4 regions of the Kocuria sp. UBA5001 genome follow, and region 2 is predicted to be linked to each of the others. Evidence: riboswitches for the same ligand, from Rfam matches in the RefSeq annotation. Region 2 holds a riboswitch; each other region holds the start of a gene.
The links. A riboswitch is a leader RNA that binds a small molecule or an ion and turns the genes downstream of it on or off. The one in region 2 is predicted to bind S-adenosylmethionine.

Region 1: it holds a riboswitch for S-adenosylmethionine, as region 2 does, so the genes downstream of both, B3G12_RS10295 (methylenetetrahydrofolate reductase) here and B3G12_RS00530 (bifunctional o-acetylhomoserine/o-acetylserine sulfhydrylase) in region 2, are expected to answer to the same signal.
Region 3: it holds a riboswitch for S-adenosylmethionine, as region 2 does, so the genes downstream of both, B3G12_RS10195 (acyl-CoA dehydrogenase family protein) here and B3G12_RS00530 (bifunctional o-acetylhomoserine/o-acetylserine sulfhydrylase) in region 2, are expected to answer to the same signal.
Region 4: it holds a riboswitch for S-adenosylmethionine, as region 2 does, so the genes downstream of both, B3G12_RS08820 (cobalamin-independent methionine synthase II family protein) here and B3G12_RS00530 (bifunctional o-acetylhomoserine/o-acetylserine sulfhydrylase) in region 2, are expected to answer to the same signal.

Annotation. Positions count from the first base shown of each region.
Region 1 covers NZ_DGYR01000017.1:3,019-10,806, forward strand. Annotated here, with positions in the region: gene metE (5-methyltetrahydropteroyltriglutamate--homocysteine S-methyltransferase) at 1-2,256, opposite strand, end outside; gene B3G12_RS10295 (methylenetetrahydrofolate reductase) at 2,508-3,515, opposite strand; SAM riboswitch class IV at 3,558-3,673, opposite strand; gene B3G12_RS10300 (MFS transporter) at 3,654-5,267, opposite strand; gene B3G12_RS10305 (TetR/AcrR family transcriptional regulator) at 5,345-6,043, shown strand; gene B3G12_RS10310 (hypothetical protein) at 6,132-6,734, shown strand; gene B3G12_RS10315 (fructosamine kinase family protein) at 6,744-7,613, shown strand; gene B3G12_RS10320 (MarR family winged helix-turn-helix transcriptional regulator) at 7,729-7,788, shown strand, end outside.
Region 2 covers NZ_DGYR01000001.1:105,034-112,821, forward strand. Annotated here, with positions in the region: gene B3G12_RS00515 (SGNH/GDSL hydrolase family protein) at 1-782, shown strand, start outside; gene B3G12_RS00520 (GNAT family N-acetyltransferase) at 916-1,731, opposite strand; gene metX (homoserine O-acetyltransferase MetX) at 1,859-3,025, opposite strand; gene B3G12_RS00530 (bifunctional o-acetylhomoserine/o-acetylserine sulfhydrylase) at 3,022-4,464, opposite strand; SAM riboswitch class IV at 4,539-4,657, opposite strand; gene B3G12_RS00535 (VOC family protein) at 4,763-5,401, shown strand; gene B3G12_RS00540 (CPBP family intramembrane glutamic endopeptidase) at 5,543-6,307, opposite strand; gene B3G12_RS00545 (sensor histidine kinase) at 6,539-7,788, shown strand, end outside.
Region 3 covers NZ_DGYR01000016.1:14,491-22,278, forward strand. Annotated here, with positions in the region: gene B3G12_RS10190 (glyceraldehyde-3-phosphate dehydrogenase) at 1-897, shown strand, start outside; gene B3G12_RS10195 (acyl-CoA dehydrogenase family protein) at 985-2,421, opposite strand; SAM riboswitch class I at 2,599-2,690, opposite strand; gene B3G12_RS10200 (M18 family aminopeptidase) at 2,754-4,133, opposite strand; gene B3G12_RS10205 (CPBP family intramembrane glutamic endopeptidase) at 4,123-5,463, opposite strand; gene B3G12_RS10210 (glutamine amidotransferase) at 5,489-6,223, opposite strand; partial or broken gene B3G12_RS10215 (sugar phosphate nucleotidyltransferase) at 6,230-6,523, shown strand; gene B3G12_RS10220 (IclR family transcriptional regulator) at 6,627-7,388, opposite strand; gene aceB (malate synthase A) at 7,654-7,788, shown strand, end outside.
Region 4 covers NZ_DGYR01000013.1:197,340-205,127, forward strand. Annotated here, with positions in the region: gene B3G12_RS08810 (thiolase family protein) at 1-415, opposite strand, end outside; gene B3G12_RS08815 (MFS transporter) at 612-2,033, opposite strand; gene B3G12_RS08820 (cobalamin-independent methionine synthase II family protein) at 2,361-3,572, opposite strand; SAM riboswitch class I at 3,587-3,673, opposite strand; gene B3G12_RS08825 (IclR family transcriptional regulator) at 3,788-4,621, opposite strand; gene B3G12_RS08830 (CoA transferase subunit A) at 4,792-5,592, shown strand; gene B3G12_RS08835 (CoA transferase subunit B) at 5,589-6,266, shown strand; gene B3G12_RS08840 (acetyl-CoA C-acetyltransferase) at 6,263-7,453, shown strand; gene B3G12_RS08845 (short-chain fatty acid transporter) at 7,681-7,788, shown strand, end outside.

The sequences.
Region 1 (7,788 bases), on a different contig from region 2:
GTTGACCCACACGCGCTCGGCGCCGATCGAGTGGGCGGCGTGGCGCACGCGCTGGGCGACCTCCTCGAAGGTGGGAACGCGCGGGGAGTGGATGTCCCACACGCCGGGACCCACATCCCGCGGGAAGTCCGCGGCGGCGAGCCCATCCACGATGCCCGAACCGGACCGGGAGGCCTCCAAGGTGGTGACGTCCGCGTCCAGACCGTCGATCGCGCCCAGCACCGTCTCGAACTCCGAGTAGCACAGGTGCGTGTGGATCTGCGTGTCCGTGGCCGCCCCGCCCGTGGCCAGGCGGAAGGACCCCACGGACCAGTCCAGGTACTCCGGACGGTCCGCCTCACGCAGCGGAAGCAGCTCACGCAGGGCGGGTTCGTCCACCTGGATGATCGCGGTCCCGGCAGCCTCCAGGTCCGTGATCTCGTCCCGCAGTGCCAGCGCCACCTGGTCCGCGACCTCCGCGGCGGGGGCGTCGTCGCGCACGAAGGACCACGCGAGGATCGTCACCGGGCCCGTGAGCATTCCCTTGACGGGCCGCTCGGACAGGGACGCCGCGTAGGAGGTCCAGTCCACCGTGATGGGCGCGGGTCGGGAGACGTCACCGAACAGGATCGAGGGGCGCGTGCACCGTGAGCCGTAGGACTGCACCCAGCCGTGGCGGGTGGTTGCGAAGCCGTCCAGGGCCTCCGCGAAGTACTGCACCATGTCGTTGCGCTCCGCCTCCCCGTGCACGAGCACGTCCAGGCCCAGTTCCTCCTGCGCGCGCACCGTGTGGGCGATCTCCTCCCGGATCCGCGCGGTGTACTGCGCGTCCGTGATGCGCCCGGCGCGGTGCTCGGCGCGGGCCGTGCGGACCTCCGCGGTCTGGGGGAAGGAGCCGATGGTCGTGGTGGGCAGTACGGGCAGCTGCAACCGCTCGTGCTGCGCGGCGCGGCGGGCCTCGGCGGTGTCCCGGCGGCGGTCAGTGTCCCGCACGGCGGCGGTGCGCTCGCGGACCTCTGCTCGGTGCGTGGCGGGGTGGTTCGCGCGGGCCTCGCGCACGGCGGCGTCGTGGCGCAGCGTCTCGGCCACCGTCTCCCATCCCTGCTCCACGCCGCGCGCCAGTTCCACGACCTCGCCGACCTTCTGGTCCGCGAACGCCACCCAGGCGCGCACGGCCGGGTCCAGCCCGGTCTCGCGGGCGGCGTCGTGCGGCACGTGCAGCAGCGGCGTCGCCGTGCCCACGGCCACCGGTCCGTGGGCACGGGAGCGCAGCAGGTCCAGCTTCTGGACGGCCCGTGCGAGGTCCGTGCGCCACACGGTGCGGCCGCCGACCACGCCGGCCACGACCGGGCGCTCGCCCCACGCCCGCAGGGCGGCCTCGCCGGGGACGTCGCCGCGGTCCAGGTCCACGGCCAGGGCGTCCACGTCCGTACGGGCCAGGGCGAGCTGCGCGTCCTCGCCGGCGTCCCCGTAGCCGACGGTCACGAGGATCTGCGGCCGGTGGGCGGGGTAGCTCAGCCGCGCGTAGACGGTCTCCAGAGCGGCCACGAGCTCGGCGCGCGGCAGCTGCCACCCGTCCGCAGCGAGGGCGGGCTCGTCCAGCTGCACCCACGGGATTCCGGCGTCCGCGAGAGCGGAGAGCAGGGTGGTGTAGAGGGCCACGACGTCCTCGAGCCGGTCCAGGGGGCGGACGCCGGAGTCGTCCGTGGTCTCGGGACGAGAGAGCAGCAGCAGGCTCAGCGGCCCCACCAGGACGGGGCGGGTGACCGTGCCCGTGGCCGCGAGTGTGGCGGCGAAACGCTGCACCAGACTCTCGGGGTGCGCACTCAGGGGGGTGTCCGGGCCGATCTCCGGCACGTAGTAGTGGTAGTTGGTGTCGAACCACTTGGTCAGTTCGAGCGGTTCGAGGTGGTCCGTCCCGCGGGACAGTGCCGTCACCAGTTCGATGCCGCGCGGGGTGTCCGGGGCGGCGGGACGGTAGCCGTCCGCCGCGAAGCGGGCGGGGACCGCACCCAGGGCCAGGGCGGTGTCGAGCACGTGGTCCACGGCGAAGCCCTCGGAGGGCACCGCGGCCGGGGCGCTCAGGCCGAGCCCCGTGAGCCGGGAGGTGGTGCGTTCCCGCAGTGCGGCGAGCGTGTCCAGCACTGTCTGGGCAGGGTGCTGGACCGGATCGCCCCAGTACGCCTCGAGCGCCTTCTTCAGCTCGCGGTCCGGGCCGATGCGGGGATAGCCGAGAACGGTGGCGGTGGGGAACGGGGTGGTGGGTCGAGCAGTCATGGGAACTCCTTCGTGAATCTCTGGTGGATGCGATGCCTGGTGGCGTGGATGCTTCGGTCGGTGGTGATCGTCTGTGGTGCTGACGGGGCCGGGTTGCCGCCCTGCTGCGTGACGTGCGGGGCTGGGCTGCCCGGTGCGGGCGGGAAAAGGGTGTGCGATACCGCGACCGCGGGCGGGTGGGCTCGCGGAGCGGGGCCTGAGGGAGTGGGAGAGGTGCGGCGGGAGGATGACGGCGACGCCGCGGCGTCGGCTCAGGAGGCCGGGCTGCGGCCCCGGTACTCGCGGGCGGCGTCCCGCACGCGCAGGTGCTCCAGGATGGTCAGAGCGGCGTCCGGGCGGTTGAACGTGTAGAGGTGGAAGCCCGCGCAGCCGAGGTCCAGCAGGTCGTCGATCAGTGAGAGCGTGGCGGCGATCCCGCGGCGGCGCAGCTCGTCCGGGGTGCCCGCCGCCAGGAAGTCGGTGAGCCGCTTCGGCACGGCCACGCCGGTGATCTCTGTCATCCGCCGCAACCGCTGCGGGTTGCTCAGCGGCATCAGCCCGGCGACCACCGGGATGTGAATGCCCTCCGAGCGGGCGCGCTCCAGGAAGCGGGCGTAGTCCTCGGGCTCGTAGAGCACCTGGGTGATCGCGTAGTCCGCGCCGGCCTCCTGCTTCTCCCACAGGGACGCCAGGTCCGCCTCGAAGTCCCGGCCACGGGCGGGGGAGGGGTAGCATGCCACGGACACCGACAGCGGCCGGGTCCCGGGGCGGTAGCCGTCTCCGAAGCGGCGCCGCTCGACGTCACGGATGAGCGAGACCAGTTCCGAGGCGCGGCCGAGCCCGCCACGGGGAGTCTCCCACTGCCCGCTGCCCAGCGGCGGGTCCCCGCGCAGCGCGAGGAGGTCGCGAACACCGTCGTCGAGCAGCTGCTCCACGGAGCGTTCCAGGCCCGCGCGGTCCGTGCCGCCGCACGTGAAGTGGGCCATCACGGGGGTGCTCGTGGTGCGGCGCAGGTGGCGCAGTGCCTCCCGGGAGACACCCGTGCCAGCGGAGTGCCCGTGTGTGACCGAGAAGAAGTCCGGACCGGCCTGGGCCATGGCGTCGATGTGGGACCACACGGTGTCCGGGTCCGCGTCCGGGCGGGGCGGGAACACCTCGAAGGACACGAGCGTGGAACGCCGGGGGCGGCGCACGAGCCAGGACGTGCCCGTGGGCGGGTCAGCCACCGGGGCCTGCTGCCGGGCCGGGGTCTGCTGCGGTGCGAGCGACGGTGCGGACATGTGAAAAAACCTCCGACGTTGACGCCGGAGGTCCAGTTCCGAGCGCCGTACTTGCCATTACGCGGTTGCGCAACGGCCGGATCGTCATCTGGGGCACCCCACTACAGCAGGAGGGTTGCCGCCCGGCTAGCCAGAGCTTTATACCGGGACTCTTGATCCTTTGTTGTTCGAGAGCGTAGCACGGCTCACACCGTGGCCGTCAAGGGGCAGACGGGCGTGCGCCCGGCGTGCAACGGGAGGTCGCACGCCGGGCGCAGCGGGGCGGGGCTCAGTGCTCGTCCGCGGCGTGGGAGTTGGTGAGCGTGGTGCAGAGCCGTAGCCGCTGATCACGGCCACCAGCACGGCGACCACCAGGTAGATGACGCGCTCGCCGTGGAAGAAGGACTCCAGGAAGTCCGCGGACCACAGACCGTCCGGCAGGGTCCTGGCCACGAGCGCGGCGAGGATGGTGCCCACCACGGCGGTGCCGAGCGAGTTGCCGAGCTCCTGGCTGACGTCGTTGAGCGCGGTGCCCATGGAGGTCTGGTCCTCGGGCATGGCCTCGATCAGCGCCACGGCGCACACGGTCATGATGATGCGCAGGCCCATGGCCATCAGGCCCATGCCGGCGGCGAGCACCCAGTAGCCGTGTTCCACCCCGAAGGCCAGCACCAGGGTGCCGAGGACCACGCTCGCGGTGGCGATCATGCAGGTGACGCGGTGACCGAACCTCGCGATCAGCTTCTCGGAGATGGGGCTCGAGATGATCATCATGACCACGAACGGCAGGTTGCCGAGACCGGCCTTCATGGGGGACCAGCCCAGGGCGTACTGGAAGTGCAGGATCAGCATGAACATCGCCGCCATCATGGCCACGGAGCTGCCGAGCTGGGCCAGTGCGGCGCCGCGCACGGTGGGGCGCGTGAGGACGGCGAGGTCGATCATGGGGTGCGCGGCGCCGCGCTCCCGGGCGATGAACACGACGACGGCGAGGGCCGCTCCCACGAAGCAGGCGAGGGTGACGGGAGACGTCCACCCGTTGTCGACGCCGCTGGTCAGTGCGTAGCAGCCGAGGCCCATGGCGGCCATGGTGGCCAGTGCGGCGGGGAGGTCCAGGGGCGTGGTGTGCAGGTCCTCGGCGGTGTCCTTGGGCACCCCGTACAGCAGCCCGAGGATCGCGAAGGCGGCAATCGGGGTGTTGACGAACAGCAGCCAGTGCCAGCTCACGGACTCCAGGGCGCCGCCGGCCACGACCGGGCCCAGTGCCATCGCGCTCATGCCGATGATGACCATGATCGAGATGGCGCGCATCCGCACCTTCTCGTCGTCGAACAGGCGGAAGACCAGGGACATGGTCACCGGTGCCATGCACGCGGCGAACATGCCCATGACGGCGCGCAGCGCGATCAGCTGGCCCGCGTCCTGGACCAGCCAGACCAGGGCGGAGACCAGGCCGAAACCGGCGAGGCCCACGGTGAGCACGCGGCGTCGGCCGAAGCGGTCCGCGAGGGAGCCGGAGGTGAGCAGCAGGGAGCCGAACATCAGCGAGTACGCGCCGGTGACCCACTGCAGCTGGGTGGTGGAGGCGTGCAGGTCCCGGCCCATGGTGGGCAGGGCGATGGTCAGGACGGTGTTGTCCACCATCTCGACGAAGAAGCAGAGGCACAGGGCTGCGAACGGCAGCCAGGCCTGGCTGATCGTCTTGCCGACGATCGTGGCCGGAGCGCTCTCCCGCGAGGGGGAGGTCACCGGCTCGAAGGTGGTGTGGGACATGGCGTGAGCCTTTCTCGAACATGGTTCTAATTTCAACCTGCTGCGATATTAGAACGGGGTTCGGTAAAGTGCAATCCATGAGTCCAGCACCCGAGTCCAAGCGCACCCGCGGCCGCCCCAGGGGGAGCCGGCCAGCCCTCTCCCTGCCCGCCGTGGTCGATGCCTCCGTGGCGCTGCTCGACGAGGCGGGCCAGGACGCCCTGACCTTCCGGGCGCTCGCGGCCCGCATGGAGACGGGTGTGGGGGCGATCTACCACTACGTGACCGGGCGCGATGAGCTGCTCGACCGCGCGACCAACGCGATCCTCGCGGACGTCCTGAGTGGCGTCGACGTGCGGGAGGACCCGTTCGAGGTGCTGCGAACACTCTCTGCCACCCTGTTCGACACCCTGCAGGCGCACGAGTGGGCCGGGGCGTACCTGCTGCGCGACACCACCATGCAGCCCAACTCCCTGCGCATCTTCGAGGCGATGGGCCAGCAGTTCATGCGGATGCAGCTCACGAGCGCGCAGTGCTTCAACGCCGCCAGCGGGCTGCTGTCCTTCGTGGTGGGCAGCGGCGCCGAGATCCGCGAGATGCCGGCCGCGTTCCTGGAGGAGGGGGTGAGCCAGGAGGAGCACCTGCAGGAGTTCGCGGACGCCTGGCTCGCCCTGGACGCCCACGAGTTCCCGTTCCTGAACACGATTGCCCGCGGCTTCGCGCAGCATGACGACCGCGAACAGTTCCTCGCCGGGGTGGACATCTACCTCGCCGGGGTTCGGGCGCAGCTGGGCTGAGACGGAGCCGAGAGGGCGCGGGTCGCACGGTGGGCCCGTCGGTGAGGGTACCGCGAGCCCGTCCGCTGCCGCGAGCGAGGGGACGTTCGTGGGCACGACGGTGGCTCTCACCCAGACATTCACGACCCCGGACGGCACCATCTCGTTCGACTACCCGGGCGACTGGAGCGTGACCGCGCTGAGCACCTCGACCGCCGAGATTCCCGCGTGGGGCGTCAACGACGAGAGCGGAGTCCGGATGTTCACGCTCTCGATCCGTCCGGACGGCCAGATCGCGAGCCCCGTGACGCCCCAGAATCCGGCCACGGTGGGAACCCTCCCGGACGCGCTGGGCGCCCAGGGCCATCCGCTGGCCGTCGGCGTGGGGCCGTTCCCCGGCCAGTCGGTGGGCGTGAACATGGCGAACGTGTACGCGGTGACGTCCGCGACCGGCGCGGACCGGCTCTTCGGCTACGTGAGCCGCGGGGACGGCACCGTGGTCTCGTTCGAGGGCACCCAGGAGGGCGGAACCAACGACCAGGTGGACATGGCGGACGAGACCCAGGAATTCCTGCAGAGCGATCTCTTCCGGGCCCGGCTGCTCCCGGTGCCGGAGTCGTTCACCATGAAGCCCTCGTCGCGGGCTGAGGTCGCCGGGTCCTGCCCGACCGTCCTGCCCCGCGCGGTGACGCAGCCCCGCGCGCAGTGCTAGACAGAAACCATGACTCACATCGACCAGCTGCCCCCGGACCTCGTGACGGAGCTGCGGGCGGAGACCGCCCAGCCGCTCAGCGGCGGTGACAGCGCGAACGCCTTCCGCGTGGAGACGCCGGGCGGGCCCGTGTTCGTGAAGACGATGCCGAACGCCCCGGCGGGAGTGCTCCCCCTCGAGGCGAGGGGCCTGGAGGCCCTGCGCGCCGTGGCGCCGGAAGAGATCCGTGTGCCGCGCGTGCTGCACGTCTCGGACGGTGCGCTCGCGCTGGAGTGGATCGACGAGGGCGCGGGCGCCCGGACCGAGGCCACCGAGCGCGGCTTCGGGGTCGGCCTCGCCGCGATCCACCGCGCGCACGCACCGCACGTGGGGTGGCTGGCCCCGGACCTGCCCGAGCGCATCGGCTCCTCGCCCACGGATCTGACGCCCACCGACGACTGGGCCGAGTTCCTGCTGGTGCGCCGGATTGAGCCGCTGGTGCGCGCGGCGGTGGACGCCGGGAACCTGGACCCCGCGGCGTCGGGCCTGCTGGCGGAGCTCGCGCCCCGGGCGGAGGAGCTGGCCGGTCCCGCGGAGCCGCCGAGCCTGCTGCACGGGGACCTGTGGGCCGGCAACCGGGTGGTGGACGCCTCCGGCGCGAACTGGCTGATCGACCCGTCCTCGTTCTACGGGGGCCGCGAGTACGACCTCGCGATGATGCAGCTCTTCGGCGGTTTCGGCAGGGAGTGCTTCACCGCGTACGACGACGCCTACCCCCTGGCGGACGGCTGGCAGCAGCGGGTGCCGTGGTACCAGCTGCCCCCGCTGCTCGTGCACGCCATCCGGTTCGGCGGCGGATACGGGGGTGGGGTGGTGCGGGCCCTGCGCCAGCTCGGGTGACCCTGCCCGGGGTTGGACAGGTCCCGCCGCTGTCCAGCATGATGGTTACTAGAATTTCTAGTAATTACGAGGCGGGAGTCACCGGGTGACGGAGACCGGAGCGTGGAGTGCGAGCGTGAGCCCGCAGTCGCGGGCGCTGCGTCGGCTGGTGCGGCTGAACGAGGAGATCGGGTAC
Region 2 (7,788 bases):
TCGGCGACTCCTTCACGGAGGGTGTGGGCGACCCCGACGACTCCGTCCCGGGCGGGTTCCGGGGCTGGGCCGACCGCGTGGCCGAGGAGCTTGCGCGCAACACGGACGACTTCGCCTACGCGAACCTGGCCATCCGCGGCCGGTTGTTCCAGCCCATTGTGGACGAGCAGCTGGAGCCGGCCCTGGAGCTGCGACCGGACCTCGTGACCATCAGCGCGGGTGGCAACGACATGCTGCGCCCCGCTGCGGATCCCGACGACATCGCCTCCCGCCTGGACGCGGTGATCGAGCAGATCAGGGCCACCGGTGCCACCGTGGCCATGTTCGACGGTCCGGACATCGGCAACACCCCCGTGCTGCGCAGCATCCGCGGGCGCGTGGCCATCTGGAACGAGAACGTGCGCACCGTGGCCGCCCGCCACGACGCCGTGATGGTGGACCTGTGGGGTCTGCACCAGCTGGGCGATCCGCGCATGTGGGCGCCGGACCGGCTGCACTTCTCCCCGCTGGGCCACCAGCTCATCGCGTGCGAGACCCTGGACTGCCTGGGCGTGGACCACGGCCTCACCCCGGGCCACCCCGAGGAGCGCCCCGAGCGCACGTGGCGCGAGGCCCGCCGGGACGACATGGTGTGGGCCCGCAAGTACTTCGTGCCGTGGGTGGGCCGCCGCATCCGCCGCCGCAGCTCCGGCGACTACATCACCGCCAAGCGTCCCGCGTTCGGCCAGGCAACGATCCCCGGAGCGGGCGAGCAGATTCCAGAGCAGACCGAGGGGGCCTGAGCACCCCCGCTCCGCTCAACCGCACGACGACGGCGCCCGCCCCTTTCCGAAGTGCGGGCGCCGTCCTGCACGGACCGCCGCCGAGCCGCCCGCGTGGGAGGGCCACCAGCACGGAGGCGAGGACTCGTCCCCGTCACGGTGAGGCGCACGTGCGCGTGGCCGATCTCACCGTGGTGACGGGCACGAGTCCCACCCGCTGCAGGATGGGCCGCGAGTACTCGCTGCAGTCGACGTGGAGCAGTGTCCGCCCCCGGTCCCGGGCCGAGCGGGCTCTCCGGTCCACCAGGGCCCGGTACAGCCCGCGTCCACGGTGCTCCTCCAGGCACGCGCCGCCCCAGAGCCCGGCGAAGTCAGTGTGCTCGAGGAACTCGATGCGCCCGGAACAGACCACCTGGCCGTCCCCGTCGCGTACCGCCCACATCTCGAACGACTCGGGGGCACTGCGCCACCGCTCGACCAGTTCGTCCTGCTGGAGCCGGATGCGTTCTGGCGAGTCCTCGAAAACCCGTCCTGCCAGGTGCTCCGCCTCCCGCAGCTGCGCCTCCCTGGCTGCCCGCTCCACGGCGTACCCCCGGAGGGGCTCCTGCCCGGCGAGGGCGGCGAGGACTGCATCCGCCTCACCCACCATGACCGTCTCGGGCTCCCCGAGAGCGAAACCGTGGTGCTGGAGTCGGCTCAGCAGGTGGGGCAGCGGGTCGTGCGACCGGGTCTTCCACGAGATGTGGTCCACGCGGGGGTCCGCCTCACATGTTGTGATCACGTGGGCGATCAGGTCGTCCAGTTCTGCCCCGCCCATCGAGAAGGGCGCGGAGGAGACGAAGGCCCGCCGCCGCGCCGGGAACACCCCGGCGAGCAGGGGTCCGAGACGCAGCACGTCGGGTGCGTCGAGCATCTCGGCATCACCTCGCAGCTGCGTGTCGTAGGCGTCGAGCAGTGTTCGGGTCCGCATGCGGGAGAGTGTGACACCGACCACCCCGCGTGGCAAGGCCTCCCCACCCCTGCGCATCCAGGCCACACGGCGGGATGGGACGGATGCTGCGCCGCCCGTCCCGCGCCGATCTCACGTCATCCGGGCCTCAGTCCGGCAGCACCGTCCGCAGCAGCCGACCCACCTGCGGGGTCTCCAGCAGGAAGCCGTCGTGCCCGCTCGGTGACGTGATGGTGCGCGCCTCGTGCTCACCGGGCAGTGAGGCCGCGAGCTCGGCGGACTCCTCGGGCAGGAACAGCCGGTCGGAGTCCACCGCGGCCACGAGCCACTCGCACCGGGTTCGCGCGAGGGCCTGCCGGAGGCTGCCGCGGCCGCGGGCGACGTCGTGGGACATCAGCGTCTCGTTGACGCTGAGGTACGCGTTCGCGTCGAAGCGCGCGGCAAGCTTCCCCGCCTGGTGGTCCAGGTAGCCCTCCACCCGGTAGCGGCCCCGGGTGCCCGGGTGCGTGCCCGCAGGGTCCTCCCGCGGCTGGGCCTCCCGGTCGAAGCGGGCGGCGAGCTCGTGGGCGCTGCGGTAGGTGATGTGCGCGATCCGGCGTGCCAGCCCAAGCCCCTCGACGGGGTGCGGGCCCGCGTAGTAGTTGCCGTGGCAGAACCGAGGGTCCTGCCGGATGGCGAGCGCCTGCGCGTGACCCCACGCGAGCTGCTCCGCACTCACGCGGGCGTTGGCGGCGATCACCGCGCACGCCGCCACCCGCTCGGGGTGGCACACGGCCCACTCCAGCGCGCGGGCACCGCCCATCGAGCCGCCCACAACAAGCCTCCATCGCCGGATCCCGAGCCGGTCCGCGAGCCGCGCCTCCGCAGCCACGGTGTCCCGCACGGTGATGCGCGGGAAGCGCGAGCCCCACGGCGTGGCGTCCGGGGCGAGGCTCGCGGGGCCCGTGCTGCCGTGGCAGCCGCCCAGGATGTTCGCACACACGACGAACCAGCGGTTGGTGTCGATGGCCGCGCCCGGTCCAATGAGACCGTCCCACCAGCCACCGGCGTCCGCGGCGGCACGGCGGCCGTCCATGTCGAAGGGCGCTGTGTCCCCATAGCCCACGGTGGTGCCGCGCGCCGCGTGCGAGTCACCCGTGAGCGCGTGCTCGACAAGCACCGCGTTGGAACCGTCCGGGGCCAACTCGCCCCACGTCTCGTACGCCAGGCGCACGTCAGGCAGCCGGAACCCGGACTCCAGGGTGAGCTCCCCGATTTCCGCGGCCCGCACCACACCGTCCCGGCGCACCGCCGGGTCCGTCTGCCTCACGGTCATGCCGAGGGCTCGGCGTCCGCGCCCGCACGCGCCGTCGAGCCACCGTCCGTGCCAGCGGCGGGGTCCGCGCCTGGCCCGGTGCGGGTGGGCGCGCTCGACTCCGTGGCGGCCAGCGCCGAGAAGCCCGCCTCGAGGTCCGCGAGGATGTCCTCGATCCCCTCGGTGCCCACCGAGAGCCGCACGAAGCCGGGCTCCACGCCCGCCGCGCGCTGCTCGTCCTCGGAGAGCTGCGCGTGCGTCGTCGACGCCGGGTGTATCACCAGGGACCGCACGTCCCCGATGTTCGCCACGTTGGAGTGCAGGCTCAGCGCGTCCACGAACGAGATTCCCGCCTCCTTGCCGCCCTCCAGCACGAAACCGAGGACGGAACCGGCTCCTCGGGGGGCGTACTTGCGAGCCCGCCCGTGCCACGGCGAGGACGACAGCCCCGCGTAGGACACCGAGCGCACTTCGGGGCGGGCCTCGAGCCACTCCGCCACCCGCTGGGCGTTGTCAACGTGGCGTTCCACGCGCAGTGACAGCGTCTCGATCCCCTGCTCGATGAGGAAGGCGTTGAACGGGGAGATGGACGCGCCCAGGTCACGCAGCAGCTGCACACGGGCCTTGAGCACGTAGGACAGGTTGACGCCGAAGGCTCCGCCCTCCCCCAGATCCCGCGCGTACACCAGGCCGTTGTACGTAGGGTCCGGTTGACTGAAGCCCGGGAACCGCTCCGGGTCCGCGCCGTAGTCGAAGCGCCCCGCGTCCACGATGAATCCGCCGATCGCCGTGCCATGACCGCCCAGGAACTTGGTGCCCGAGTGCAGCACGATGTCCGCGCCCCACTCGATGGGCCGCACCAGGTACGGGGTGGCCACGGTGTTGTCCACGATCAGCGGCACCCCGGCCTCGTGGGCGATCCCGGCAACGGTCTCCACGTCCAGGACGTCGTTGCGGGGATTGGGGATCATCTCTCCGAAGAACGCCACGGTGGAGGGCCGCACGGCATCCCGCCACTGCTGCGGATCGTCCGGGTCCGCCACGAACGTGGTCTCCACTCCCAACCGCGGCAGCGTGTGGCGCAGCAGGTTGTACGAGCCGCCGTAGAGGGACGGGCTGGCCACCACGTGCGTGCCCGCCCCGCCCAGGTTGAGCACGGCCAGGGTTGCGGCGGCCTGCCCGGAGGAGACCATCAGCGCCCCCACTCCCCCTTCCAGGGAGGCGAGGCGGTTCTCCACCACCTCGGTGGTGGGGTTGGTCAGGCGGGAGTAGATGGGGCCCATGTCCTGCAGCGCGAACCGGGCCGCGGCGGTGTGCGCGTCAGGGAACACGAAGGACGAGGTCTGGTGGATGGGCAGGGCCCGTGAACCCGTCACGGGGTCCGGGTTCTGCCCCGCGTGGATCTGCCGTGTCTCGAACGCCCAGTCCTGGGGGTTGTCGGGGGTGGGTGCTGTGCTCATGGCCATTCGCCTTCTCGGAAGGATCAGGGGCCAGGCGCCCGTCCGCACGGTGCCCGCACGAACGGGCGACCGGTGGCCCGCGCTTGCCGTGGGCGTCGGACGACGTCCCGGCCAGGTCTTCACCCAGGGCACCCCGCCGCGGTGGGAGGGTTGCCGGTCAGCAAGCTGGGGCTTGACGCTGACTCTCGTGACCTAGACCTCCAGTTTGGGAACCCGGCCGCTGCCACGTCAAGTCCGGTGTCCGCAGTGTTGCACCCGAGGATTTGGAGGCCCGTGTGACGGGTGCCACGATGACTGCATGAAGCTGGACCACGTTTCCTTCGCAGCACAGCCGGACGGCCTGGAGGCCACCACCGAACGCATCGCGGACCGGTTGGGGATCGAGCCGGTGAAGGGCGGGGTCCATCCCCGCTTCGGCACCCGGAACATGATCCTGCCGCTGACAGACCACCAGTACGTGGAGGTCGTGACCGTGCTGGAGCACCCCGCCGCGGACAAGGCGCCGTTCGGGCAGGCCGTGCGTGCACGTTCGGAGGCCGGCGGCGGCTGGCTCGGGTGGGTCGTGGAGGTCCCGGACCTCGCCCCGTTCGAGCAGAAGCTGGGCCGACCCTCCGCGCCAGGCGGCCGGATCTTCCCGGACGGCCGCCGCCTGGACTGGCACCAGATCGGCGTCAAGGGCCTGATCGCGGATCCGCAGCTGCCGTTCATGATCCACTTCGACTCCGCGGACGAGATGCACCCCTCGCAGGCGCGCCTCACGGACGTCAGCCTGACGGGCATGGAGATCGCCGGTTCCCCCGAGCGGGTGACGGACTGGCTCGGCGGCCCCGTGGAGGACGTCCTGCGCTCGGTGGACGTCACGTGGTCCGCTCCCCACGGCACGCCCGGTCTTCTGGCGGTCACCTTCGGCACGCCGGACGGGCCCGTCACCATCTGATCCGGGGCACCGAGCCCTCCGGGTTCGACGACGCCGCTCGCACGGCCCCGCGACTCGGTTCGTCGTCGGGGCGAGCCACGGGGGGCACCATGATTGCGGACCCCATCAGCCTCGCCCCCGGGCTGGTGCTCGCGGTGGCGCTCAGCCGCCCAGGAGCTGGGGCACCAGGAACCCCACGGCGTCCAGCAGGAAGTGGCAGAGCAGCAGCGGGGCGAGCCGCCCACCGCGGCGGTAGCACCACACGAACACGAGCCCCATCACCAGGTTGCCGAGTGCCGGACCGATGCCCTGATACAGGTGGTAGCTCGCGCGCAGCATCGAGGACACCACTGCCACCGTCCACCACGAACGCCCCAGCCGCCGCATCCGGTCCGCGAGGAACGCCACCACGATGATCTCCTCCACCAGCGCGTGCCGCAGGGCGGTGAGCAGCAGCAGGGGGACGGTCCACCACGTGGTCTCCAGCGTGGACGTGGTGATCTCCGCCGTGATCCCAAGCGCGCGACCGGCCTGGTAGAGGGCGAGCGTCCCACCGCCCATCAGGACGAACAGCACGAGGCCCCACGCGGCGTCGTGCCCCGGGCGCCGGGTGTCCACGCCGATGCAGTGCAGCACGGCCGGGATCCGGGAGGTGGTGCCCGCGAGCAGGTGCAGCGCGAGCGCCACGGGCACCAGGGCAAAGCAGATCCCGGTGAGCCGGCGCAGGGCATCCAGCACGGGCAGCGGGCTCAGAGGCTGGTTGAGCGTCGTGGAGCTCTCCGCGATCGACGAGCGCAGCGCCATCTCCGCGAGGTCCAGCACGGAGTACACGGCGGAGGCGCCCAGGGAGACCCCGAGCACCAGGAGGATCTGCATCCGCAGGTCGGCGCGGGGCACACGGGGCGGTGGCTCGAGGGAATCGGTCACCCCACCATTGTGCGCGCGGCGGGACCGGTGCGCGCGTCGGCAGTTCCCGGGAGCGTCCCGCCGCAACCGTGCGGGCACGCTGCGCCCCGCGCCGAGCACGCGCCCTCCCTGCCGCCGCCCCGTCGGTGGATCCGTTGTCGGGCGGACCCATCGTGAAGGTGGCCGTCGTCGGGTCCACCCGCGAGACGGCGCGCCCCGCCGTTCGGGTCGCTCCGTCGGTAGTGGGAAGCCATGCGCCCGAGCCCCGTCGCCACGGACACCTCCCCGCCCCACCGAGCCCTGCAGCCGGGGTGGCGTCGGCGGGATGCCCTGGGTGCCGGCGTGCTGGCACTGGCCGGCGTTGAACTGGTCTACCTCTCCGACTTCGTGCAGTCGGTCCCGTGGAAGGCGGACGTCGGGTGGGTTGCCATGGGCGCCGTGGTGCTGGCCGCCCCGCTCGCCTGGCGGCGTCGCTTCCCTGTGGCCGTGATGGTGGCGGTGTCCTTCGTGTACTTCGCGCTCGGCACGTGGGCCGGGATCGAGATGTACGCCTCCCAGGTGGTGCTGTTCCTGGGCTTCTACTCCGTGGGGGCCTGGTGCCCGGACCGCCCCCGCGCCACGTGGTCCCGCGCAGCCGTGGCCGTGGGGATGGCGGTGTGGCTGGGCTGGAGCACCGTGGACCAGTTCACGGATCCGAAGGTGGGTGAGCACGGCGTCAACGCCTACATGGCCATCGCCGCGATCCAGTTCCTCGTGAACATCGCCTACTTCGCCGGGGCGTGGGTCTTCGGCGACCGGGCGTGGAACGCGGCCATCGAGCGGCAGGAGCTCGAGGCCGCCCACGCCGAGATCCGGCAGCAGCAGGAGCGGCTTGCGGAGCAGGCCGTGAGCCTCGAACGGCTCAGGATCGCCCGGGAGCTGCACGACGTCGTGGCCCACCACGTCACGGCCATGGGCGTCCAGGCCGGGGCCGCGCGGCTGAGCATGGCGCGGGATCCCGAGGCCGCCACCGCACACCTGCGCGGCGTGGAGTCCTCGGCGCGTGACGCCGTCACCGAGCTCAAGACCATGCTCCACACGCTGCGCGACGGCGAGGAGGCCCCCGATTCCCTGCCCCGCCTCCCGGACCTCGACGCGCTCGTGGCGGAAGCACGGGCCATCGGTCAGCGCGCGGAGCTGCACCGCATCGGTCCCGAGCCGCATCTGCCGCCCCCGGCCCAGCTGGCGCTGTACCGCACCGCCCAGGAGGGGATCACGAATGCCCGAAAGCACGCCGGCCCGCGGGCCTCGGTCGCGGTGCGGCTGCGCACCGGGGCCGACCGGGTGGAGCTGGAGGTCAGCGACGACGGACGCGGCGGCCGCGCGGGGGCTCCAGCATCCGACAGCGCAGGCATGGGGGTGCCCGGCATGAGAGAACGGATCACCTCGGTGGGCGGCACCCTGGAGGCGGGCCCGAAATCCGGAGGTGGCTGGCTCGTGCGCGCCACCGTTCCCACCCGCAA
Region 3 (7,788 bases), on a different contig from region 2:
GACTCGGTGCACGGCTCCTTCGACGGCACCATCACGGTGGACGAGGAGAACAACGTGATCACTGCCAACGGCGTGCCGATCCAGTTCATCTACGCGAACTCCCCCTCGGAGATCGACTACACCGAGTACGGCATCCACGACGCCCTGGTGGTCGACAACACGGGCGTGTGGCGTGACGAGGAGGGCCTTTCCCAGCACCTGCAGGCCAAGGGCGTGGGCAAGGTGCTGCTCACCGCCCCCGGCAAGGGCGACATGAAGAACATCGTGTGCGGCGTCAACGACAAGGACATCTCCCCGGAGGACACCATCCTCTCCGCGGCGTCCTGCACCACGAACGCGATCACCCCGGTCATCAAGGTGCTCAACGACGAGTACGGGATCGTCCAGGGACACGTGGAGACCGTGCACTCCTACACGAACGACCAGAACCTGATCGACAACTGGCACAAGGGCGACCGCCGCGGCCGCTCCGCCGCCATGAACATGGTGATCACCGAGACCGGCGCCGCGAAGGCCGTGGCCAAGGCCCTGCCCGTGATGCAGGGCAAGCTCACGGGCAACGCGATCCGCGTTCCCACCCCGGATGTGTCCATGGCCATCCTGAACCTCCAGCTGGAGAACGCCCCGGCGGACAAGGACCAGGTCAACGCGTTCCTCAAGGACATGTCCCTGAACTCGCCCCTGCGCAAGCAGATCGACTACGTGGACTCCCCGGACGTCGTGTCCACGGACCTCGTGGGCTCCCGCCGCGCCGGCGTGGTGGACGGTCTCGCGACCATCGTGAACAACAGCTCCGTGGTCCTCTACGTCTGGTACGACAACGAGTTCGGCTACTCGTGCCAGGTGGTGCGCGTGATGGCCCGCATGGCGGACATCTCCATGCTGCAGCTGCCCTAGCAGGCCTCCCGGGGCGCTGCCCCGGCACAACGGCGCCCGGTGACCTCCCCCCGCGGAGGGCCACCGGGCGTCGTCGTCGGTGGCGTGTCAGGAGGTCGCGGAGCCGCGGACCTCACCGATCGCGTTGACCCCGAACATGGGCGTGCCGTTGACGCGGTGGTCCCCGACGATGCGCGCCTTGTAGATCACCGGGTTGTGCGTGGCGACGGTGCGGGCGTTGCGCCAGAACCGGTCCAGCGCCTTGGAGCAGGACACCGCCGAGGCACCCAGGACGTCGAAGATTCCGTCCGTGACGTCCTTGACCAGCCCGGGAACCACCACGTGCGCCTGGGCCACGGCGAGCTCGCACGCGTTCGTCAGCTCCTCGGGATCGGTGATTCGGGGCTCCTGGCCGAGCACCCCCACGGCGGCGTCGACCTCGCGCGCGGCCTGCAGCACGATCGCCCGCGCGGCGGCCGCCTGGGCACTGAGCTCGCCCACGCGCTGCAGCACCTGGGGGTCCTCACGGGTCACCGCGCCGTTGCCCGTGTTGAAGCCGCGGGTCCTGGCACGCACCAGGTCCACGGCGGCGGTCGCGGCGGCCCCCGCGATGCCCGCCTCCACCGAGAGCAGCACCAGCTGGAAGACCGCGGTCTCCTGCGTGCTGCGCCCGTCCCTGTTCCGCACATTCTCCGCAGGCACCACGACGCCGCGGAAGTGGGTGGTGCCCGTGCCGGTGAGCTGCTGGCCGAAGCCGTCCCAGTCGTCCACCATCTCCACGCCCTCCCAGTCGCTGCCCACGAGCGCGTGGGATCGGGCCTGCTGGCCGGGGATCTGCGCGGTGACCTGGATCCAGTCCGAGAAGATCGACCCGGTCGAGTAGTACTTGGTGCCGTTGAGCTCCCAGCTGCCGCCCTGCTCCGATCGGGCCAGGCTCGTGGCGGCGGTCCCCAGCGCGGCGCCGGAGCGTTCGGTGGCGGCGTTGCCCACGGTCTCGCCCGCGGCAATGCGCGGGAACCATACGTCCGCCTCGCCCGCACCCAGGCTCGCGAGGAAGCCCAGGTGGGAACGGTAGACGTGGGCCACGCTGGAGTCCGCGGCGGCGAGCTCCACGAGCAGCTCCACCGTCTGCGCAAGCGTGGCGCCGTAGCCGCCCCGGGCCACCGGCAGGGTCAGCGCCCCGAACCGCAGCGCGTTGAGCCACCCGAAGCACTCGAACGGCAACTCGTGGTCCTGCTCGCGGGCCACCGCGCGCGCGGCGATCCGCGCGAACACGGGGCGGAAGACCTGCAGCAGCTCCTGCGTGGGGATCTCGCCCGCGGGCGGGAACCCCGTGGCGCGGTCGCTGTCCGCGGAGCCGCCGGGAACGCCGCCCGCGAATGCCCCGGGGACGACGCCGCCGGAGCGGGTGCTTCCCGTGCCGAAGGCCCCGGCGGCGGCGGCCTCCCGCAGCGCGGTGGCTGCGGCGACCTCCTGCGCCACCTCCCGTACTGCGCTCTCGCGGGCCCGGGTGCGGGGGGATTCGGTGGTCTGGGTGGTGCTCATGCGCTGACGGCTCCCTGCGTCGGATCCGCGCCGCGCGCCGTGCCCCTCGGCCGGGACGCGCCCGGGACCGTGCGGCGGCGCGGGCCTCCCCCGGGCGACGTCCGCGCACGCGGGGCGCGGACGTCGCCCACCGCGGGAGAGGCGACGGTCACCGAACCGGTCAGCGGAGCATGGCACTGTCCATCGGCCGTGGTGGGAGCACCGGCCCGTGACACGGGCGGTTGCTGCGGCGTCGACGAGCCACGTCTCTCGGCCGCTCTGGATGGCGTTACGTGCTCAATCCATCACGCGGGCCGCGAGGGTGTCAACGCGCGTGTCCTCCCGTGACCGGCTCAGCCCCGCCAGAAGCTCGCAACCGCCACGTTCAGCGCCAACAGGTCCCCGGTGTGGACGAGCTCGCGAGCCGAGTGCATCGACAGCAGCCCCACGCCCACGTCCAGCGTGCGCATCCCCAGCCGGGTGGCCGTGATGGGTCCGATGGTCGAACCGCACGGGATGTCGTTGTTCGCCACGAACTCCTGGTAGTCGATCCCGGCGTCCTCGCAGATCCCGGCCCACAGCGCGGCACCCACGGCGTCCGTGGTGTAGCGCTGCTTCGCATTGATCTTCAGCAGGGGCCCGCGACCAGGTTCAGGCGTGTTGACCGGATCGTGGTGGCCTTCGTAGTTGGGGTGCACCAGGTGCCCGGCGTCCGAGGAGAGGCACACGGAGCCCGCGATCTCCCGCAGGTGCTCCTCCCGCGACTGCCCGCGGGCGGCCGCGATGCGTTCCAGGACGTCCTCGAGGAACGGTCCGCCCGCGCCCGAACGGGTCTCGGAGCCCACCTCCTCGTGGTCGAACGCTGCCAGGATGCTCACGTGCGGGGCGGCCTCGAGCTCCTCCACGTGCTCGGTCATGGCACGCAGTCCCGCGTACACCGAGGTCAGGTTGTCGAGCCGCCCGCTCGCGAGCAGGTTGGACTGCGCTCCGATGAGCTCGGGAGCCTGGGTGTCCGCCACGGTGATGTCGTAGCCCAGAATGTCCTCGGGCGCCACAGTCCCAAACGCCTGGTCACCGGCCGACGACGACGCGTGCGTGGCCTGCGCGAGCACCGCCAGCACGTCCGCGTCCTGCGCGTCCCCCACGCCCCACACGGGCTGGGTGTGGCGCTGCTTGTCGAGGGTGAGGGCCTCGTTGGCGCTGCGGTCCAGATGGATGGCCAGCTGCGGGATCCGGGCAACGGGCCCGGTGGCGCTCAGCACCTCGCGGGGCCCGTTCTCCCCTCGTACCACGAGACGCCCGGCAAAGCGCAGGTCCCGGTCCAGCCATGAGTTCAGCAGCGCGCCGCCGTAGACCTCCACCCCGGCCTGGTACCAGCGGTGGGAGACGGTGGTGGGGCGGGGCTTGAGCTTGAAGCCCGGCGAGTCGGTGTGGGCGCCCAGCACGCGGTAGCCCGCGCCGGCCGCGGCACGGGACGGCAGCACCCAGGCGATCAGGGCGCCATCGCGCACCGCGTAGTAGCGGCCCCCCGAGCCTTCCGGCCAGGCCTCGGCCTCCGAGAGGCGCGTGAACCCGGCGCCCTCCAGCGCGGCGGCGGCCGTGGCGACGGCGTGGAACGGGCTGGGCGAGGCGGTGACGTACTCCCCCAGACCACGCGCGAAGGCGGTCTCCGGGGCGGAGCCCGTCGCGGCGTCGGCGGCGGACGGGGAGCTCACGGGCGATCTATTCGTCATGGACCCCAGTGTAGGAGGGGCTCTCCGGGCGGCCCCGGTCCGCCGGGGGCGCCAGCTGCGGCTGCCCCTGCGAGGTGCGCGTGTCCAGCACGCCCACGTAGCGCCCCTCGGCGTCGCGGACCGAGTAGGGGCCGTACTGCGGCGGCAGCGTCATGTAGGTCTGGGTGATGGGGTTGAGCACGTAGGCGGCCATGCCCGAGGAGTCCGCGGCGATCGCCGCGGGGCGGGCGTGCAGGTCGGGCATGCGCGGCGGTGCCGGCGGCGGAGGGAGGATCACGGTGCGCGTCACGGCCAGCGCCGGGCGACGGCGCACGAGCCAGAACACGATCGCCAGGTACGCGCCGTTGAGGATGACCTCGAAGACCACGTCCGAGGGGCTGCCGGAGGTCTCGTTCATGTCCGCGAGACCGACCATGCCCATGGCGGTGACCACCATGTTGTTCACCGTGTGCAGTGCGATCCCGGCCTCCAGGCCGCCCGTGCGCCACGTGACGACGCCCATGGTCACGGCCATGATGCCCACGGAGACCTGACCCCACACGTCGTAGGTGTGGCCGAGCACGAACAGCGGCACCGGAAGGAGGATGGCCCAGGCCGGGTGCTTGAGCCAGCGGCCGATGGTCTGCGCCAGATAGCCGCGGAAGACCAGCTCCTCGGCGGTGCACTGCAGGGGCACCACCACGAGCCACAGCACCACGAGCCACCCGAAGCCCGGTGCCAGTTCGAGCTGCGGGACGCCGCCGCCGGTGGTCATGTCCAGACCGATCCCCACGGCGTTGACCACCACGTACACGGCCGCCGCGGCCCCGAGGCACGTGAGCAGCCACCTCCAGCGGATGCGTCCGGCCACGGAGAAGACCAGGCCCAGCGGGCGGGGGCCGAGCACCAGGCGTGCCAGCAGCACGCTGGGCAGCATCAGCGCCACGGAGCCGAAGAGCAGCAGGAACACTGCCGGGTCCATCTGGTCCATCGCCAGGATGTCCTCGGACAGGGATTCCGGGAGGGTGAACGCGATGACGATCCCGAACAGGATGCTCAGCACCAGGTAGATGCCCACCCCTATGACACCCTCCACGAGGGGCATCCACCAGCGGTGGTTGCGGTCCGCGAGCGCGAGCCGGTGGTAGAAGAACGTGCGGGTGGTGCCCGCGCTGATGGGACCAGGGGCTGAGACCGGGCCGGGGACGTGGCGGCCGTCGGACGGCCGCGCCAGGCCTTGCACGCCCGGGTTCTGCACGCCGGGAACTCGCACGCCGGGGTCCCTGCGGCGGGGCTGCTCACCCTGCTGCGGGGGTGTCGGGCGGGACCACGGGGCACTCGGCTGACTCATGCGTCCACGGTAACGGGTCTGCGGGTCAGCGCTGGTAGCGCTCCACGAAGGCGCGCAGGATCCGGGGCGCCTGGTTCACCACGGGTCCGTTGACCACGCGATCGATCACGGCCTGGGTGTCCTGGGGACGGAAGTAGCCAAGGTCCTTGTACGCCATGATGCGGCTGACGAGTCCCTCGGGGTCCAGCTCCGGGTGGAACTGCGTGGCGTAGAGGTTGTTCCTGATCCGGTACATCTGCACCCTGCACACGGAGCCCGTGGCGAGCAGCACAGCATTGGACGGCATCACCCGTGTGCCCTCCTTGTGGCCCACGTACGCGCTGAACTCGTGCGGCAGCCCGGCGAGCAGCGGGTCCTTCTTCCCCTCCTCGGTGAGGGTCACGGTGACGGGTCCTACGTCCTCGTGGCACGCGTGGTCCACGATGGCGCCCTGGTGGATGCCGAGGGTTCCCACGCCGTAGCACGCTCCGAGGAAGGGGAAGTCGCGGGCCACCACCTCGTCCAGCAGGGAGCTGATCCAGGTCTCCGCGGTGCGCTGCGCCTTGGACTTCTCCTCCGGCGGGTCCGACGAGTTGAACGGCGAGCCGCCCACGATGATCCCGCTGTACTCGTCCAGGTCCAGCGCGGGCCACTGCCCGGACTCCAGCCGGATGCGGGTGAGCTGGGATTCCTCGAGCCCCCCGAAGCGGGCCACGGCACGGTATTCCTCGTCCGCAATGGTGTCGTCGGCGCGCGTGGCCAGGAGCACGAAGGGTTTCATGCCCTCATGCTAGCCACCGCGCGGCAGCGCCGGGGACGACGCCACCCGGGCACCCGCCTGCACCCCGTGACCGAGGGTGCGGGCAAGCAGCTGGCCCCCTTCTACGACACGCCGATGGTCTATCACCCGCTGTCCACGCTGCTGCTGGCCGGGGTGCGGGAGATCCTGGTGATCACCACCCCGCACGACGCCGAGCGGCTCGAGGACGGGCCACGGTTCGGCATGTGGACCACGTACGCGCAGCATCCGCGTCCGGACGGTCTCGCGCGGGCGTTGCTCCTGGGCACGGAGCACATCGGCGGCTACCGCGCCGTCGATTTTGCCTGCACTCCCTCGCCGCTGACACCTCACCGCGCGCACGTGCGCGGTCACGACGGCGGCACCACCGCGTCCCGTGGGGCGCTCAGCGCGCGGAGGCGAACTGCGCCGAGAGCCGCTGGGCGGCGTCGCGCAGGAGGGGAACGGCACGCTCGCCGAACCCCCAGTCCACCCGCGTGGTGGGACCCGAGACCGAGATGGCCGTGGGCGTGGGGGCGTTGGGCAGGACCATGGAGAAGCAGCGCACGCCGATCTCCTGCTCCTCGTCGTCCACGGCGTAGCCGCGCTCCCGGATCACCTCGAGGTCCGCGAGCAGGGACTCCACGGTGCCGTGGCTCTTCACGGTGGGGGTGGGCATGCCCATGGACGTCACGATGCTCAGAACCTGCTGCTCCGGCAGGGCTGCCAGGATCGCCTTGCCCACCCCGGTGTCGTGCATGTGGGCCCGGCGGCCCACCTCCGTGAACATCCGCATGGAGTGGGAGGACTGTGCCTGACCCACGTAGATGACCATCTGCCCGTCCAGCATCGCCATGTTCGCGGACTCCCCCAGCTCGTCCACGAGCCCCTGCAGCACGGGCTGCGCGTAGGTGCCGAGCTGCAGCCCGGCCGCGTTGCCCAGCCGGATGAGCCCCGGGCCGAGCGCGTAGCTGCGGTTGGGAAGCTGGCGCACGTAGCCCAACGGGATGAGCGTGCGCAGCAGTCGGTGGATGGTGGGCAGCGGCAGTTCGGCCCGGGAGGCGAGCTCGCTGAGCGAGGACTCTCCGCCGGAGGCGGTGATGATGCTGAGCAGGTCGAAGACCCGCTCCACGGACCGGACCCCGCCCGCGCTCCTGCCGTCCACCATGCGTGTGCTCCCTCTGCTTGCTGAGTTGGGCTGACCGCCGGGTCGGCCGGGTCACCGGCTCGCAGGGGTGCCGCGACGCCCCCGGGAGATGCCCTCAAGAACCGACCGCACTGTGTGAGCCAGGACTCAATTGGCGGTTGTCATGCGTCACATTCTACGCCTACGATGCCGTTAGTGGAATTATTTTTCCACCATGCGGATTTTTAATGGCGCAGCGCCCGCTGCCCTGGCACGACCGACTGCACCGACATCCAGGAGGCAACCCATGAGCATCACCCACACGACGCCCGAGAACGTGGCCGCCGCGGACCAGATCCTCTCGGACGAGGCCCTCGCGTTCGTCGAGGCCCTGCACCAGAAGTTCGGGGACCGCCGCGAGGAGCTGCTCGGCAAGCGCGAG
Region 4 (7,788 bases), on a different contig from region 2:
GCTTGGCGAAGGCGGTGGTCGGCTTGGCCATGACCCACGGCGCGCGGGACATGGACTCCACACCGCCGGCCACCACGATCTCCGCGGCACCGGACTTCACCATCTGGGAGGCGATCGTGATTGCGGACATCCCGGATGCGCAGAGCCGGTTGACCGTGATGCCTGGGACGGAGTCCGGGTAGCCGTTGAGCAGCCACGCCATGCGGGCCACGTTGCGGTTCTCCTCGCCCGCGCCGTTCGCGTTGCCCAGGATCACCTCGTCCACCAGCGCGGGGTCGATCCCGGCCTCCCCCACCACGGAGCGGATGCACAGGGCGGCCATGTCGTCCGGGCGGACCGAGGACAGCGCGCCGCCGTAGCGGCCAACGGGCGTCCGGGCGCCCCCGACGAGGAAGGCTTGCGGCAGAGAGGGCATGGCAACTCCTAGCTGGGAAGGATTACTGACCGATCGTTCACTGCTCAGGTTCCCCGATCGTGTGAGCCACGTCAATCGGTGACACCCGCTCCGGGGAGACGAGAAGGCCCGGCGTCCGTGCGGATGCCGGGCCGGTTCTCGGGTGGCGTCCCGCGGCCCTTCGTCGGGGGCCGCGGGACGGGGTGCGCAGGGTGCGTCAGTGCCGGGGGCGACGCGCGGAGGTGGTCTCCGGCTCGCCGGCGACGGCGGGGACGCTCTCCCCGGGGTGCGCCTGGACGTACTCCTGGTGCACCTCCGCCACGTGAAGGTCCTTGCCCTGGTCCGACTTCTTCACGAAGCACACCGCGATGAAGGACACCAGGGACAGCAGCGAGATGTAGACGCCGATGGTCCACGCCTGGCCGGTGCGGGCGAGCAGCAGCTCGGCAATCATGGGCGCGAACGCACCGCCGATGATCGAGCCCAGCGCGTAGCCGATCGAGACGCCCGAGTAGCGCACGCGGGCCGGGAACATCTCCGCGTACATGGCCGACTGCGGTCCGTAGGACGGGCCCAGGCCGATGGTCAGCACGAAGATCGCCAGGGCGAACAGCGGCAGGGACGCCGTGTTGAGCAGCCACCACATGGGGATGGCCCACACAATGATGATGCCGTAGCCGATCATGAATGTGCGCCTGCGTCCCACCTTGTCCGACATCCAGCCGCCCAGCATGGTGAAGATCAGCCAGCCGATGCCGCCCACCAGGGAGGCGACCAGGGTCTCCGGCCGGGACATGTGCAGGACCTTCGTGCCGTAGGAGGCGAAGAACGCGATCACCAGGTAGCCCGCGGCGTTGTTGCCGGCGAAGATCAGCGCGGCGAGCAGGACCTCGCGGGGGTTCTTGCGGAAGAGCTGGCCGAGGGGCGCGGAGGACTCCTTGGCGCGCTGCTGCATCTCCAGGAACACCGGGGACTCGTCCACCGAGCGGCGGATGAGCCAGCCCACGAAGATCAGCACGATGGAGAACAGGAACGGCACGCGCCAACCCCAGGACTCGAACTGCTGGGGCGTCAGCCCCGTGCTCAGGCCGAACATGAACAGGGTGGCCATGAGCATGCCGATCGGCACGCCGATCTGCGGGTACGCGCCGAAGAGTCCGCGCTTGTTCACGGGGGCGTGCTCCACGGACATCAGGGCCGCGCCGCCCCACTCACCGCCGGCGGAGAAGCCCTGCAGGATGCGCAGCAGGATCAGCAGAATGGGTGCCGCCATGCCGATCTGGCTGTACGTGGGCAGCAGGCCGATCAGCGTGGTGGCCGCGCCCATGCCGAACAGGGTCATCACGAGCGTGACCTTGCGCCCGAAGCGGTCGCCGATGTGCCCCGCCACGATCGCGCCCAGCGGGCGGAAGAGGAAGCTGATGCCCAGGGTCGCCCACGAGATGATCTGACCGAACTGGGGGTTCTCGGCGGTGAGCGGGTTGAAGAAGTGCGCGGCCAGGATGAACGCGGCGGCCTGGGCATAGATGAAGAAGTCGTACCACTCGATGGTGGTGCCCACGAGCGTGCCCGCGAGGACCTTGCGCTCCTCGCGGCTCATGGTGTGGCCCTGCGCGGGCGCTGTGGTGGTTGATGCCATGGTGGATCTCCAGAATCTTCGGACCGGCGTCCGCGGTGCCAGAGGCAGGGGCCTGAATGCAATAACCGACCGATTGGTCTTGAAACGGCAGTGTACGCATGCGTGTGAGCCCGGTCACGCATGTCGTGTATAAAATCGTATATGTTACGGCGTCGTCGCGAGGCTTCCCTGGCGGCACGTCACCTCCGCGCACCGGCACGGCCACGCCCGCGACGTCCCGGCAGGGCGGGGTCACCATGCACCGCGGGCCCGGCACTCCGTGGAGGTGTCGGGCCCGCGTGACGGCGCGCGCGGCGTCGTCGTCGGTGCTGGAAGAGGCGGAAGGGCTCAGAAGAGGCGCTGCGAGGCGATCCGCGCGCCCTCCACGAGCGACCCGAGCTTCGCGAGCGCGATCTGCGGGTGCAAGCGCCCGCCCAGCCCGCAGTCCGTGGAGGCGATGACGTTCTCGCGGCCCACCACCGAGGCGTACTGCTCGATGCGCTGCGCCACCAGCTCCGGGTGCTCCACGCCGTTGGTCGAGTGGGAGACCATGCCGGGGTAGACCACCTTGCCCTCGGGCAGCTTGTGCTCCTCCCAGACCTTCCACTCGTGGCCGTGGCGGGGACTGGACGCCTCGAAGCTGTAGCCCTGCGCGTTGATGGTGAGCATGAGGTCCACGAGGTACTTCAGCTCCAGGTCCGTGGTGTGCGGGCCGTGCCACGAGCCCCAGCAAAGGTGGAAGCGGATCTGCTCCTGCGGCAGGTCGCGCAGGGCGTGGTTCAGGGCCTCCACGCGCAGCCGGGTGAAGTCCAGGTAGTCCTCCACCGTGGGCTCCGGGTTGATCTGGTCCCAGGACTCGGCGATCGAGGGGTCGTCGATCTGCACGGTCAGCCCGGCGTCCACGATGGCCTTGTACTCCTCGCGCATCACGTCCGCGCAGGCGTAGACCAGTTCCTCGTCCGTGGCGTAGTACTCGTTCTTCACGCGGGCGCAGGAGCCGGGGGACAGTGCGGCGACGAAGCCCTGCGTGGCCCCGTTCAGTGCCATCGCGTCCTTCACGCGGCGGATGTCGCCGGCCACCGCCTCCTGACCCGTGTAGGTCAGCGGGCCCGTGATCTTGGGCTGCGAGACCGTGTTGCGGTGCGCCAGCACGCCCGCCGTGGGGTCCTCGTAGGCGTCCCGGAAGCGCTCGCGGTCGCGGCGGTCGGGGAAGCTCGTGAGCACGATGTGCCCCGGGCTGGAGCGGTGCTTCTCCGCGTCGTTCCAGCGGTCCTCGTCCGTGGGGGTCAGCCCGCCCAGGCGGTGGAACGAGTAGTTCCACCAGGCCCCGTAGTCCACGGCGCCGGACGTGGTGTGGCCGTACTCGCCGTCGTTGACGATGTCGATGCCGATCTCGCGCTGGGTGCGCACGATCTCCTTGACCCCCTCGTCGAGCGCCTCGCCCAGCTGGGGGAGGTCGATCTCGCCCGCCTGGAAACGGTTGTTGGCCTCCAGCAGCTCGGGCGTGCGGGGCAGCGAGCCCACGTGGGTGGTCTGGATGCGGTCGGTGTTGTGGGGCATGGGGTGGTGCGTCCTTTCCATCGGTTCTGGCATTAGCACCGGGGGTGATCCGGTTGCTGCGGCTTCGACGAGCCAGATCTCTCGGCCGCTCTGGATGGTTGCCCCTCCATCCAACAGCACGCGGAGGTGGGCGGGCGAATCATGGCGGGCCTGTGGCGCACTCTCGGCGGACGACGACGTCGCCCGGGCCGTGTGCGAGCCTCGTGCGGGGCGGGCTACGACGTCGCTCGGCCCGTGCGCAGTGCCGTGCTGAGCCTGTGTGCCTGGTCCAGCAGCGCGGTGCCCAGCTGCTGCTGCCGCGGCGGGCGGAAGCGGGACTCGATCCCCGTGAGGGACAGCGCGTAGCGGGGCTGGCCGGAGGCGTCGAAGACCGCGGCGGCCATGCCCCACGAGCCCTCCACGATCCGCCCCGGGTTCAGGGACCAGCCGTGCTCGCGGACCTGGGCCACGAGACCGCGGACGTGGGCGTCGTCGTGCTGGGGGCCGAGCTCACTGCGGCGCTCGCGGGTGGCGGCGAGCGCGCCCTCCAGCTGCTCGTCCGGGAGGTGGCCGAGGATGGCCAGCCCCGCGGAGGCGACGCCCAGGGGCAGTCGCAGGCCCTCGTGCAGGACGTGCGAGCGGACGGGGAACGAGCCCTCGGCGCGTTCGAGGCAGATCACCTCGTCCCCGCGGCGGGCGGAGAAGAACGCGGACTCGCCGGTGGCCTCGGCGAGGCGCCGCAGGTGCGGGGTGGCGAGGTCCTGCGCCGGGTAGCGCTGAGCGGTCACCGCCCCCAGGATGGTCAGCTCGAAGCCGAGCGCCCAGCGACCGGTGTCGTCCCGGTCGAGCAGTCCCTCGTGGGCCAGTGCGGTGAGCAGGCGGTGGGCGGTGGGGCGGGTGAGCCCCGTGCTGCGGGCGACCTCGGCGGTGCCAGCGGTTCCCGCGGCGGCCACGGCCTGCAGCACCGCGGCGACCCGTCCGACCACCTGGGTGCCCGACGTCGCTGCGGCCCGCGACGTCGTCGCCCGCGCCCGTTCCGCGCCGCCCGGCTGCTCCGCCGCTCTCGCCATCGCCGTCTCCTCTGCCCGCCAGGCCCCGCTTGTCCACGATGTGGACGATCAACCGCCAGTTTTCCAGAATGTGGCTCGTTCCGCGACGCACCACGGATTTCTTTGACCAGGATGTGAACCCTTCCTAGGGTGAGAGGCAGATCACACGGAACAATCCGGAAAGGGCGGCCATGTCCAAACTCAGGGACGACGTCACCGGCCTGCTGGCCGAGACGCTGCGGGACGGCATGACCCTCGCGGTGGGAGGGTTCGGTCTCTCCGGCATCCCGCGGGACCTCATCGAGGCGGTGCGGGACAGCGGCGTCAAAGACCTCACCGTGGTCTCCAACAACATGGGCGTGGACGGCAAGGGACTCGGGCTGCTGCTCGAGAACCGCCAGGTCTCCACGGTGCTCGCCTCCTACGTGGGGGAGAACAGGGAGTTCGCGCGCCAGTTCCTGGAGGGCGAGCTGGAGGTGGAGTTCACTCCGCAGGGCACCCTCGCGGAGCGGCTGCGCGCCGGTGGGGCAGGGATCCCCGCGTTCTACACGGCCACCGGGGTGGGCACCCCCGTGGCCGAGGGCAAGCCCACCGCCGAGTTCGACGGGCGCACCTACGTCCAGGAGCGCGGGATCGTGGCGGACGTGGCGCTCGTGCACGCCTGGCGCGGGGACACGGACGGCAACCTGGTCTACCGGCGCACCTCCCGCAACTTCAACCCGGTGTGCGCGGCCTCCGGGAAGGTCACGTTCGCGGAGGTCGAGGAGGTGCTGGCTCCCGGCGAGCTGGACCCGGACCACATCGTGACCCCCGGCGTGTACGTGCAGCACGTGGTGCGGTACTCCGGGGTGCCCAAGGAGATCGAGCAGCGCACCACGCGGCCGAGGCCCGAGGGCGACGTCGTGCGCGCGGCAGAGGACCGGCGCTCGCCGGAGAGCGGCGCGGAAGAACGGCCCACCGCGGGCCGCCGCACGGAAGGGGACGCGGCATGAGCTGGACGCGCGACGAGATGGCGGCCATCGCGGCGTCGGAACTGGCCGACGGCGACTACGTGAACCTGGGCATCGGCATCCCCACCCTGGTGGCGAACAACCTGCCGCCCGGGGTGAGCGTGGTGCTGCAGTCCGAGAACGGCGTGCTGGGCATGGGCCCGTTCCCGTACGAGGGGGACGAGGACCCGGACCTCATCAACGCCGGCAAGCAGACCATCACGCTGCAGCCGGGCGCGGCGATCTTCGACTCCGCCACGTCCTTCGGGATGATCCGCGGCGGGCACGTGAAGATGGCGATCCTGGGCGCCATGCAGGTCTCCGAGACGGGAGACCTGGCGAACTGGATGATTCCCGGCAAGATGGTCAAGGGCATGGGCGGCGCCATGGACCTCGTGGCCGGGACGCCGCGCGTGCTGGTGCTCACCGAGCACGTGGCCAAGGACGGCTCCGCGAAGCTCAAGCACGAGTGCGACCTCCCGCTCACCGGTGTGGGCGTGGTGGACCGCATCATCACGGACCTGTGCGTGTTCGACGTCGAGGACGCCGGGCTCGTGCTGCGCACCCTGGCCCCAGGGGTGAGCGAGGACGAAGTGGCCGAAAAGACCGAAGCGAACTACCGGGTGGATCTGGTGGACGTCACCCCCGATTCCGTACCCGTTCAGGAGGAACAGTGACCGAGAACGCCAACGACATCGTGATCGTCAACGGGGCCCGCACCCCGCAGGGAAAGCTGCTGGGAGCGCTCGCGTCCCAGAGCGCCGTGGACCTGGGGGCGCACGCCATCAAGCACGCGCTGCAACGGGCCGAGGTAGCCCCGGAGGACGTGGACCACGTCTACATGGGCAACGTGGTGCAGGCGGGCAACGGCCAGAACCCGGCGAAGCAGGCCGCCGTGGCCGCCGGGCTGCCCATGAGCGTGCCCGCCATGAGCCTCAACAAGGTGTGCCTCTCCGGGCTGGTGGCCGTCACGGAGGCTGCCCGGATGATTCGCGCGGGCGAGGCGGACGTGGTGGTGGCCGGTGGCATGGAGTCCATGACCAACGCACCCCACCTGGCACTGGGTGCCCGCAAGGGGAAGTCCTACGGGGACATGACCCTCGCCGATTCCCTGGCCCACGACGGCCTGGTGGACTCCGCGCTGGGCGTGGCCATGGGTGAGCTGACGGAGACGGGCAACACGGAACGGCACATCGGGCGCCAGGAGCAGGACGAGGTGGCGGCGCGCAGCCACCAGCTCGCAGGCAAGGCCCAGCAGGACGGCGTGTTCGCGGAGGAGATCGCACCCATCGAGATCCCCCAGCGCAAGGGTGACCCCGTGACCGTCGCGGAGGACCAGGGCGTCCGTCCCGATTCCACGGCGGAGGGGCTCGGCAAGCTGCGCCCCGCGTTCACCAAGGACGGCACGATCACCGCGGGCAACTCGTCCCCCATCTCCGACGGCGCCGCGGCAGTGGTACTGACCACCCGCGGCTACGCGCAGGAGCACGGCCTGGAGTGGCTCGCCGTGGTGGGCAGTCCGGGCCAGGTGGCCGGCCCGGACACGTCCCTGCACTCCCAGCCCTCGCACGCGATCGAGCACGCGCTCTCCCGTTCCGGCTGGGACGTCTCGGAGCTGGACTTCATCGAGATCAACGAGGCCTTCGCGGCGGTGTCCATGCAGTCCGTGAAGGACCTCGGCGTGGACATGGACAGGGTGAACATCCACGGAGGCGCGATCGCACTGGGCCACCCCATCGGTGCCTCCGGCGCACGGCTCGCGCTGCACGCGGCCATGGAGCTCGCCCGCCGCGGCTCCGGCAAGGCTGCCGTGTCCCTGTGCGGCGGCGGCGGGCAGGGCGAGGCCCTGCTGCTGAGCCGCTGAGCCACCCAGCACGCATCAGCCCATCGTGACAAGGGGAGTCGGTCCGCCGGCTCCCCTCGCCGCACCCGCGAGGCTCCTGTCCGCCCCGAGTGTCCCCGCCGGGGGCCGGGACCTGCCCGCCCGTGACCGCCGAGTCCAGCTCTCGCGCCACCGGGCTGTGGGTACCAGCCCGGCACGCGTCGTCGGCGCCTACCCGTCAACCCTCCTCAACGAAGAAGAGGCCCGCCATGAGCTCCCCCGACCGTTCCTCAACTCCTGCGGCGACCGCCGACCCCGTGCTTGCCCGGGCCATGAAGCCCGTGAACTACGTGGTGGAGCGGTTCATCCCCTCCGCG